DNA from 3 places in the Luteibacter sp. 3190 genome. Region 2 is predicted to be linked to each of the others. Evidence: riboswitches for the same ligand, from Rfam matches in the RefSeq annotation. Region 2 holds a riboswitch; each other region holds the start of a gene.

Region 1 (3,752 bases), on a different contig from region 2:
CGCTCGGTGTTCGTCTTGTCGCCGAGACCCGTCACCTCGAGGAGGTGGTTGTCGGTGATGTTCCAGTCGATCTTGGCCATCCACTTCGTGGCCTTGTTCTCCTGGTAGGTCTTCTGCGGCGCGGTGATGACGCTGGTCGACTTGCTGTTCGAACGGGTGAAGTCACCCGCCGCGAACAGGAACAGCTTGTCCTTGATGAGCGGACCGCTGATGTAGCCGGTGTACTGCGTATCGGTGCTCTTGTTGCCGGAACGCGTCTGGTAGAGCGTGCCGTTCTTGCGATAGATGTTGCGCGGGCTCTGGCGCAGGCCGGCCGGCTGGAAATACATGCCGACGCCGCCCTTCCATTCGTTGCCGCCGCGCTTCGTCACGATGTTGATCACGCCGCCGGTCGAACGGCCGTATTCGGCGCCGTAACCACCCGTGAAGATCTGCTGCTGGTCGATCGCGTCGTACGGCAGGCTGGTGAAGCCGAGGCCCGTCAGCGCGTTCGTGACCGCGTAGCCGTTGATGTAGTACTGGTTCTCGGATGCCGACGAACCGCCGAACGAAGCGACGTTGCCGTAGCGGCTGTCGCCGGAGATCACGCCGGGCGCGAGCAGCGCCGCGGCGGTCACGTCGCGGGCGAGCGGCAGCTTCTGCAGCTGCTCGGACGTCAGCACCGTGCGCGAGTCGACCTGCGAGACGTCGATGGCGGGCAGCGCGTTGCCGGTGACCTGGACGCCTTCGAGCGTCTGGGCTTCGCCACTGCTGGCGACCGCGCCACCGAACGATACGTCGACGCCGCCCAGGCTCACCTGCACGTTGTCGCGCGTCTCGGCGGTCTGGCCATTGCGTTCGACGGACACGCGGTAGCGGCCGACCGGAAGCGAGCTGGCACGGTAGCGACCGTCGGCGTCGACGCCGACGTCGCGCGTGAGGCCGGTATCGAGGTTCTGCAGGTGCACGACGGCACCTTCCGGCTGCGCGACGCGACCGAAGACATTACCCGACGCATTGGACTGGGCCAGGACGGCACCGCTCGCGAAGCAGAGCGCGAGGGCTGAACAGAGGGCGGAACGGCGGATCGCTACGGCGCGATAGTCGGAACGTTGCATGTTTGTCTCCCCAGGAAACTGCAAGAAAAGCCGGTCACAAAGCGCGGACCGGACGTTGTTCTCGATTGCCGTAAACCACGTCTCGCCAGCCTGTTCCCCTCCCGGGAAATCCAGCCGCCGGGACGCATTCTCCCCGTGGCGTAATAAATCGCCCCCTTACGGCAATCTGTTACGGTTGTAATCGAATCATTTTGCGATGGTCAAGTGCATGTTAAGCCTCATCACAACAACTTGCGCTTTTTCAAGGGCTTGCTTGTTATCTGCCATCGTGCGGTAAACGTTTACGTGAATCGCGGCCAGGTCCGCTCCTACCCGTCGGCGCAGTGACTTTCGGGGCCCTGCGCGGTAGCATCCGCGCCGTTCGGGTGTCCCGCTGGCGTCGGCCAGGGGATGAAACGGGAAGCCGGTGCGCCACGTCGTTCGTGGCAAGGCCGGCACTGCCCCCGCAACGGTAAGCGTCGACGGCTGGTCCCGGTCAGGGGCCCCGTGGAACCGGTCATGCGCCACTGCGAAAGCGGGAAGGCACCGGTTCCGGCCAGTCCTGGCACGCGCGAGTCCGGAGACCGGCCCGATGAAGCGACCCGCCCCTTGTCTGGCGGGCGCTCCTGTTTCGGTCGATTCGCGGAGGGCGGATCCGGACAGCCGCCGGGTCTTGCCTCCCGTTCGCCGTTCGCTGCCCGTCCTCCTCGCGCGACCTTTCGTATGGCCGCGTCACGCGGCGGAGGAAGACGGTTCCATGAAGAAGACCCTGCTCGCGACGGCCCTGCTGTCGTCCATCGCCATGGCGCACGCCGCGGACACCCCCGATCAGCTCGATGCCGTGGTGGTGACCGCCAACCGCGCGCCGACGCCGGTGGACGACGTGCTCGCACCGGTCACCGTGATCACGCGCGAGGACATCGAGCGCCTGCAGCCGGTCGAGCTGCGCGATCTGCTCACGGGCCTGCCAGGGGTCAACGTGGCCAACACCGGCGGCATCGGCCAGCAGACCTCGCTGTTCATGCGCGGCACGAACTCCGCGCACACGCTGGTGCTCGTCGACGGTGTCCGCGTCGGTACCGTGGGTGCGGGCCTGCCCGCCTACGAGCAGCTGCCCGTCGACCAGATCGACCGCATCGAGGTCGTCCGCGGGCCGCGTTCGTCGCTCTACGGCTCCGACGCCATCGGCGGCGTCATCCAGATCTTCACCCGTCACGGGCAGGCCGGCGAGGCGCCGACACCGTCGCTCTCCGTCACCGGCGGCAGCCACGGTTACACGGCAGGACAGGTCGGGATCTCCGGCGGCACGCAACACGCCTGGTACAACGCCAGCCTCGGCGGCCAGTACACCTCGGGCATCAATGCCTGCCGCATCGGCGCGGGCACGGCGTTCCAGGGCTGCTTCACCGACGAGCCCGACCACGACGCCTACCGCACGTACAACGGCGCGCTCTCGGGCGGCTACCGCTGGGACGACGGCACCGAGTTGACGGGCAGCTGGCTGCGCAGCAAGGGCGACATCGAATACGACGGCGACTTCCAGAACTTCACCCGCCGCTCGCAGCAGGTGGCCGGCGCGAAGCTCGCCTTCGATGCGATGACCGACTGGCGCATGTCGCTGAGCCTCGGCCAGAACCAGGATCGCGCGGACAATTACCTCGACGGCGCGGACAAGACGCTCGACTTCGTCGATTACGGTGTCGACAAGGCGCGCGTGGGTTATCTGTATTCGAAGCGCAACCAGGCCACCTGGCAGAACGACTTCACGCTGGCGAAGGACCAGACGCTCTCGGTCGGCGTCGACTACCAGCAGGAAAAGCTCAAGAGCGATACGGATTACCTCAAGGACACCCGTAACAACACGGGCGTGTTCGCCCTCTACCAGGGCGTGTTCGGGCCTCACGAGATCCAGCTCTCGGCGCGCCACGACCACAACACGCAGTTCGGCAACCACACCACCGGCTCGGCGGCTTACGGCTTCCGCTTCGACAACGGCATGAAAGTCACGGCCTCGTACGGCACGGCGTTCCATGCGCCGACCTTCAACGACGAGTTCTACCCGTACGGCGCGCCGGTCGACCTGAAGCCGGAGAAGTCGCGGACCGCCGAGATCGGCCTGTCCGCCCGTCCCGGCGTGTGGAACTGGGCGGTCAACGCGTACCAGACCACGGTGGACGACCTGATCGGCTTCGACGCGAACTTCCTCCCGATCAACGTGAGCAAGGCGCGCATCCGCGGCCTCGAGGGCCAGGTCGGCGCCGATGTCGACGGCTGGCACGTGCGCGGCTACCTGACGTTCCAGCAGCCGGAGAACCGCGACGACGGCGTCCAGAAGGACAACCTGCTCGCCCGCCGCCCGCGCCGCATCGCGCGCGTCGACCTCGATAAGGACCTCGGTCCCGTCACCGTCGGCGGTTCGGTGTACTCGGCCGGCTACAGCTACGACGACGCGGCCAACACCCGCCGTCTCGGCGGCTACGCGACGGCCGACCTGCGCGCCACCTGGCACCTGGACACGGCGTGGAGCGTGCAGGGTCGGGTCGCCAACGTGGCCGACAAGCGCTATGAGACCGCCTCGTACTACAACCAGCTGGGGCGGACGTATTACCTGACGGTCCGCTATTCGCCGGTGCGCTGAGACCGATCCGGAACGGGGCACCCCTGCCTTCCGGCAGG
Region 2 (3,752 bases):
ACGGGGACGAGGAGTCGAGGCTCGAGTTGCCACCCGACGAGACCGACTTCGCCGACGGCCCACACGGTGGTGCCGAGCAGCAGCAGCGCGTAGAGCCACAGCGCCGTCGACGATCCGCGTATCAGCGACACACCCGTCGCCGCGACACCGAGCCCGGCGATCAGGTAGTAGAAGCTGCCGCCGAGTGCGACGAGCCACGCGCCGCCGAACGCGAGCGCGAGTCCGATGACGGCGATCACGGCGCCCGTGACGCGCGGCGGGCGGTGTGAACGAATGATGGGTGACATGGCATATCTCCGGTGCGCGACGCGGTCGTACGCGTCGCGCCCGATGCCGCGTGGTGAACGTCCAAAGATAAGCATGGCAGGTATATCCCGCGTGTACGCGTCGCGTTCGCAGGACGACGATCTTCGGGTGCACGATCTTGCGAGGACACGCAGCACCCGTCGCCGATGCGATCGGCTCCCACCCTTCGGCAGGCAGCGTGCGGGAGCCGATCGTATCGGCGATCCCGCGGCAGCGGGCACGCCTCCCTCAGCGCTCCCGCATGGCGGCCTCGATCGCATCGGCCGCCTCGCGCGCACCGTCCTCGCGCCGGATCACGCGCGCGGCCTCCGCGGCACGACGCGCCACCGCATCGTCGCCCAGCACTTCGCGCAGCAATGCCGCCGCGCGATCCGCCCGATAGCGCGACGCGCGCAGCACACGTCCGACGCCGAGCCGCTCGACGCGCGCCGCGTTGTCCGGCTGGTCGAAGCCGTGGGGCACGACGAGCTGCGGGCGTCCCGCGCGAAGCGCTTCCTGCGTCGTGCCCACGCCACCGTGATGCACGACCGCCGCCGCGCGCGCGAACAGCGCGCCATGCGGCGCGTATTCCTGCACGAGGACACCTTCCGGCAACGCCGCCGGAAGACGCGCGCGCATCTCGGGCGATCCGGTCAACAGCACCGCGCGCCGGTGCAGCGCGACGGACGCGTCGATGCTTTCCCGCAGGAACGATGCCCCGGCATGGACCGCGGCCGAGCCCAGCGTGTAGACGATCGGCGCGTCGCCCGCGTCGAGGAACGCGGCGAGTTCCGGCGCGAGCCGGTCGCCGCCGGGCGCGTAACGGCACTGCCCGGTGATACGCGTTCGCGCGGGCGCATCCGGCGGGGGCTCGCCGAGCAGCGGGGAGTACATCGCGAGGACGCCGTCCCGCGCGTGCTGTCCCTGATGGAACGGATCGCCCCACGGAGAAACCGGCGGCAGTCCCAGCGACACCCTGAAATCGCGCACCGGGCGCGTCCATGGCGCCGTGACGGCGCGCGCGAGGCGGCCCAGCCATCCGCCGCGCCGTGGCGAACCGCGCAGGAACGTGTCGAGCCACGCGTAACCCGTCGCAGGCGGGTCCCATGCGGAAAGGAAGACGGCCGGCGACAGCACGGCCGAGAGCCATGCGAGGCGCCCCGTCTCGCCGATGATCTGCCCGGCGAACGCCAGCGTCGTCGTGACGATCGCATCGGCCTCCGCGCAGACGGGAGCGAGGGCGGCGTAACTCGCCGCGACATCCGCCGCGGCCAGGTCGCGCACGACGAAACGCGGTCCGCGCAGGGGATGAAACGCGCGGGCCGCGAAGGCCGCCTTGTCCTCGGGTTCCGCGATCCCGCTCGCAAGCAGGAAGGCGAGTCCCGCCGCCGCGACGGCGTCCCGGTGGATCGCGTGCGCCGCGACCGTGACCCGGTGCCCGCGCGCGACCAGCTCGCGCCCGACGGCCAGGAACGGAAACAGGTCGCCCTGCGACCCGACCGTGGCCATCACGATGTGTCGTCCCGCCATGCCTCGCTCCTTTGCCGACCGGGGCATTGTCGCGGCTACCGCGTGCACGGCGCGCGCGCATTGACTTGCCGGCCGTCGACGACTACCTTGCCGGCTGCCAGCGGTCTTTATCTCGATATTCGAATAGAGAGATAAAGCTAAGAGGGAAGCCGGTGCGATTCCGGCGCTGCCCCGCAGCGGTATGTGGAGACGAACCCGTCACAGGCACTGGATCGATGGCGATCCGGGAAGCGACGGGCGAGGCGACGCCCCACGGCGTCACATCCACGAGCCCGAAGACCTGCCGCCGGCCGGAGCGCATGCGTCGTCATGGACGCGTCCGTTCCGTCCGACCTGGGTGCCGTCGAAAGACGGGCGCCCGGTTCGCCCGCGGGGGCGAAGGTCGACGGCCATCCCTCATGACGCGGCCCACCGGCACGCATCGCGCGCGGGTGGACGGCGGTGCGTGGGCGGCCGCCCTTCCCTCCTCTTTTCCCCGAAGAGGATCCATGCATGCCACACGTCACCTACCCCGGATTTCCCCGCATCGGCCGACGCCGCGAATTGAAGCGCGCGCTCGAAGGCCACTGGAAGGGCGAAATTTCCGCCGATGAACTGCAATCCGTGGCGCGCGAACTGCGCCTGCGGCACTGGTCGCTCGCTCGCGAGGCGGGCGCCGATAGCGTGCCGGTGAACGATTTCTCGCTCTACGACCACGTGCTCGACGCCGCCGTGACGGTCGACGCCATTCCGCCGCGCTACCGGCGGTTGCACGAGCAGGATCCGCTGGCGGGCTACTTCGCCATGGCGCGCGGACACCAGGACGATACGTTCGACCTGCATGCGCTCGAGATGACGAAGTGGTTCGACACCAACTACCACTACATCGTGCCGGAGCTGTCCGCGGAACAGACGTTCCGCGCCCGGCCGGCCAAGGTGGTCGCCGAATTCCGCGAGGCCGTGGCCGCGGGGCACACGGCGCGCCCGGTGCTGCTGGGACCGGTCACGTTCCTTCGTCTGTCCAAGACCGTCGACGGCAGCGATCCGCTCGCCCTCCTCGAGGCGCTGCTGCCCGCGTGGATCGACGTGCTCCACGCGCTGGCCGACGCCGGCGCGGACTGGGTGCAGGTCGACGAGCCCGCGCTCGTCCTCGATCTCGACGAACCGACGCGCGAGGCTTACCGCCACGCGTATGCGCGCATCGCGGAACGTTCGCGCGCACGCATCCTCCTCGCCACATATTTCGGCGACCTCGGCGACAACGTCGACCTCGCCGCCTCGCTGCCGGTCGCCGGCATCCATGTCGACCTCGTCCGCGGGGGCGCGTCGGTCGATGCGTTGATCGACGCGTTGCCTCGCGACACCGTGCTCTCCGCCGGCATCCTCGACGGACGCAACATCTGGCTCGGCGCGCCCGAGGCTGTCCTGCCCCGCGTCGAGGCACTGCGCGATCGCCTCGGCGACGAACGTCTCTGGCTCTCGACATCGTGCTCGCTGTTGCACGTGCCGATCGACGCGTCGGAAGAGAAGCGGCTGCCGGGCGACCTCGGTGCGTGGCTGTCGTTCGCGCGGCAGAAGATCGGCGAGTTGCGTCGTTACGCCGACGCCGTCGCTGGCTCGGCTTCCGCGCGCGAAGCGCTCCAGCGGCAGCAGGCGATCGTGGCGCGGCGCCTCGCGTCGCCGGACGTCGTGCGCGCCGGTGTGCGTGCGCGTGTCCGTGGCCTCACGCCGCAGTTCGCGCAGCGACGTTCGGCCTACGCCTTCCGCGCCGCGGTCCAGCGGGAGCGGTTCGCCCTGCCCGACCTGCCGACGACGACGATCGGTTCCTTTCCGCAGACCGCCGAATTGCGCAACGCCCGCGCCGCGCACCGCGCCGGCAGGCTCGACGACGCGTCGTACGCCGAGGTGCTGCGCGACGAAGTACGTCGCGCCGTGCGCTTCCAGGAGGAGGCCGGCAT
Region 3 (3,752 bases), 280 kb from region 2:
GAACGCCGTGCCGTAGCTGCCGGTAACGCGCAGCGACTTCGTGAGCGCGTAGCCGTATTGCAGGCTGCCCGTCGTCTTTCCGCCGAACTGGCTGTTCTCGTCCCGGCGCAGGCTCGCCTGCAGCGAGTTGTCGCCGAACTCCTGCTGCCACTGCGCGAACAGGGCGTGGTTGCGCCGGGCGTCCACGAAGTAATCGGTGCTGCCCACGACGCGGTCGCGCTGCCAGTCGAAGCCGAGGGTCGTGAGGCCGGCCGCGCCACCCACACGGCCGATGTCGGCCTGCAACGAGGCGAGGTCGCGGTGCGTGTTGAACGTGTCGGCATAGTCGCCATACAGGTAGTCGGTGGACAGGTCTTCGCTGCGACCGACGTTGGCCGTCACGAGCACGTCCTTCGCGGGCTTGTACCTCACGCGACCGCCAAGCACCTGCGTCGCCGACTCCGCGAAGTTGCTGCTGGTGCCGTCGTAGTGGTTGCGACCCTCGGTGCGCGTCGCGGTCGCGTCGGCGTCCCACTGTTCGTCGAAGCGCCAGCCGCCCTTCAGCGACAGCGCGTTGTTGCGGTAGCCGTCGCGATCCGGTTCGTACGTGTAGCAACCCGCGCCGCGCGGACTGGGCTTGCCGCGGCACGCGTTGATGCCGTCGGTCTTTTCATGGCTCGCCTCCACCGAATACCAGCCCTGCGTGCCGCGGCCGGCGAAGCCCACCGCGCCACGCAGCGTGTCGTAGCTGCCGACGCCGACGGAAACATTGGGTACGAAAGCGCCCTGCGGATGGCGGGTGAAGATCTGGATGACGCCGCCGAGCGCGTCCGAGCCGTACAGGCTCGAATAGGGACCGCGCACGATCTCGATGCGCTCGATCTGGTCGACGGGAATGTCTTGGAACGCCGCGGTGCCGGAGGTCGCGGAGCCGATCTTCACGCCGTCGACGAGCACGAGCACGTGATCCGATTCCGTGCCGCGGAGGAACACGGACGTCGACTTTCCGGGCCCGCCGTTGTTCGCGATGGAGACGCCCGGCGTGGCGCGGAGGAGGTCGGCGAGGGAACGCGGCTGCAGGCGTTCGATCTCCGAGCGATCGATCACGGTGGACGCGGCGAGTACCTGGTTCTGGGTCTGCTCGGTGCGGCTGGCCGTGACCACGACACCGTCGAGGTCGGAGGAGGCGTCGGCGGCGAACGCCGCGACGGGAACGACGAGACCCGACGCGATGGCGACCGCGAGGGTGGAAGAACGAAACGACACTGGGTGACTCCCTGCGAACCGCACCGACCCGTGCGGCATGAATGGCGAGGGACGGACGCAGGAAGACGCGGGACTGCCGGCCGACGGCCAGCCACCCACGACATGGCCCTCCGCCTGTCCGGTGAACCCATGGCCGGTCTCCGGGCTCGCGAGCGCAGGGATGGAACCCTGCCGGACGGCGCCTTCCCATGTCTCACGGACACAGTGGCTTCGATGCCGACCTCGTTGCTCGCCTACCGTTGCGGGGGCAGCTCCGGAATGGCGCGAGGCCTCAAGGCCACGCGCGTCACCGGATTCCCGTTTCAATCCGTGGCGCTGGCGCCGTGGATCACCTTGGGAGGCGGCATTGTAGCGGAAGCGTGACGACGGCGGTCACGCCAGCGCAGCACGGGGCGTTCCACCGCGTAGTGCAGCACCGCGCCGCCGGCGAGCGTCGCGACGGCATAGAGGACGAAACGCGCGAAGCGATGGCCGTCCAGATGGCCGTCCAGAGCGGACGCGACGAGCGTGAAGACGCCCTTGTGGCTCAGGTAGAGGCTATACGATGCCGCCGCGAGCCACGCCGTGCCAGGCACCCGCAAGCGCGCCAGCCAGGTGTCGCCACTGGCCGCCGCGACGAACAGCGCCATGGCGAGCGCAAGCAGCGGATAGCCCACGACGCAGGGCCAGAAGTCCGTCCGCGCACCATCGAAGAGGACGAGTGCCAGCGCCAGGAGTGTCACCGCGGCGAGCAGCACGGTGCCCGCCCGTGCGTGCAGAAAGGCCATGGTCGCCGGCCGATAGACGCGGCACGCCGCCAGCACCACGCCCGCGAGCAGGCCGTCGAGGCGCGACCAGGTCGGATAGTAGAGGTAGCGCAGGTACGCCAGGCCGACGTTCGCGCCGGTCGCGCGCAGCGGCGCGATCTCGTGCTGCCATAGCCATGCCCGCAGGCACATGCCGCCCACGATCACCACCGTGCACATGACGACGAAACGCGCAGGTGACGATCCGCGGCTGCCAAGGATGGCGAGAAAAGGGAACAGGAGGTAGAAGTGCTCCTCCACGCAAAGCGACCAGACATGCGAGAAGGCGTAGTTGTCGCCGTTGTCGAAGAGCAGGTTGAAGGTGAAGGTCGGGAACTGCCACAACGGCTGCATGCCCGGCGTCTCACGCCAGGCGGGCCAGCATGCGTAGAGCGCCAGCACGACGACGAACGCCGGAAGAATACGCGTCGCCCGACGCATGTAGAACGCGGACAGGTCGATCGTCCCCCGAACGCGCAGCGCCGCGAGCACCTGCGAGCCGATCAGATAGCCGCTCAACGCGAAGAACAGGTCGACGCCCATCCACCCGGAACGCTCCAGGAACCCCAAACCATCGCCTAGTCCGCCGACCAGGTAGCTGTGGAACAGCATCACCCAGACGATGGCGATCGCGCGCAGCGTGTCGAGTCCTGGCGTGCGTGGCATGGCGTGTAACCCCCTGGCGATCGGACCATCATCGCGGCGGCGAAGGCGTATTCCCTGCTCCGACTGTGGCATTTCGCAGGCACGCCCACCGACTCGGCCCTCGCGGCAACCCGTTGGAGCGGACCTGGCCGCGATCGGCGTCGCGACCACCTCCCGCGAAAAGCATCGCGCCCAGGTGCGCTCCAACCCGCCTTCGTTGGAGCGGACCTGGCCGCGATTCGGCGTCGCGACCACCTCCCACGAAAAGCATCGCGCCCAGGTGCGCTCCAACCCGCCTTCGTTGGAGCGGACCTGGCCGCGATTCGGCGTCGCGACCACCTTCCACGGAAAGCTTCGCGCCCAGGTGCGCCCCAACCCGCCTTCGTTGGAGCGGACCTGGCCGCGATTCGGCGTCGCGACCACCTCCCACGAAAAGCATCGCGCCCAGTTGCGCTCCAACCCGCCTTCGTTGGAGCGGACCTGGCCGCGATTGGGCGCTACGACCACCTGGACGACGCGGGCCGCGCCTTCAGCGAGCGACGGCAAGCCTCCGTTTAACTCCGTACACGCATTGGCACATCGTTCGATATGCCCCATCGATCAGGAACCGCGCGACTTCGCCTCGGCAGGACCTCGCTACCTGGCCAGGTCTACCTGCTTACGACCGCCGTCAACCGGCGATATCCGCTATTCGCTTGCATCGCATCCGCACGGGCGGCGAGTCGCGTCTGTCATGACGCGGCGACGTGGGGCGACGCGGAGTGCCTCGCGTGGGTCCTGATGCCTGACCACTGGCATGGGCTCGTGCGACTCCAGGATCAGTCGCTTTCGACGCTGATGAGCCGGTTCAAGGCGTCGTCAGCGCGTGCCGTCGGGCGAGGACCCATCTGGCAGCGCGGGTTCCACGAGAAAGCGCTTCGATCGGAGGACTCGGTGATCAAGGCGGCGAGATACATCGTCGCCAATCCACTGCGCGCGGGCCTGGTCTCGTCCGTGAACGACTATCCGTACTGGAACGCCGTGTGGCTGTGATCGCTGCCCCATCCTGCGATCGCGCCCGGGTGCGCTCCAACCCGC

What was found. Region 2 has a riboswitch for cobalamin ahead of metE (5-methyltetrahydropteroyltriglutamate--homocysteine S-methyltransferase). Riboswitches for the same ligand answer to the same signal wherever they lie in the genome.
Region 1: linked by a shared signal. The riboswitch ahead of J2X58_RS14495 (TonB-dependent receptor) and the one ahead of metE (5-methyltetrahydropteroyltriglutamate--homocysteine S-methyltransferase) in region 2 are both predicted to bind cobalamin.
Region 3: linked by a shared signal. The riboswitch ahead of btuB (TonB-dependent vitamin B12 receptor) and the one ahead of metE (5-methyltetrahydropteroyltriglutamate--homocysteine S-methyltransferase) in region 2 are both predicted to bind cobalamin.

Annotation. Positions count from the first base shown of each region.
Region 1 covers NZ_JAVDUO010000003.1:358,594-362,345, reverse strand. Annotated here, with positions in the region: gene J2X58_RS14500 (TonB-dependent receptor) at 1-1,097, opposite strand, end outside; cobalamin riboswitch at 1,444-1,684, shown strand; gene J2X58_RS14495 (TonB-dependent receptor) at 1,834-3,714, shown strand.
Region 2 covers NZ_JAVDUO010000002.1:400,710-404,461, forward strand. Annotated here, with positions in the region: gene J2X58_RS11750 (membrane-bound PQQ-dependent dehydrogenase, glucose/quinate/shikimate family) at 1-287, opposite strand, end outside; gene J2X58_RS11755 (glycosyltransferase) at 535-1,815, opposite strand; cobalamin riboswitch at 1,900-2,118, shown strand; gene metE (5-methyltetrahydropteroyltriglutamate--homocysteine S-methyltransferase) at 2,308-3,752, shown strand, end outside.
Region 3 covers NZ_JAVDUO010000002.1:680,753-684,504, forward strand. Annotated here, with positions in the region: gene btuB (TonB-dependent vitamin B12 receptor) at 1-1,245, opposite strand, end outside; cobalamin riboswitch at 1,359-1,596, opposite strand; partial or broken gene J2X58_RS12990 (acyltransferase) at 1,608-2,696, opposite strand; gene J2X58_RS12995 (transposase) at 3,264-3,707, shown strand.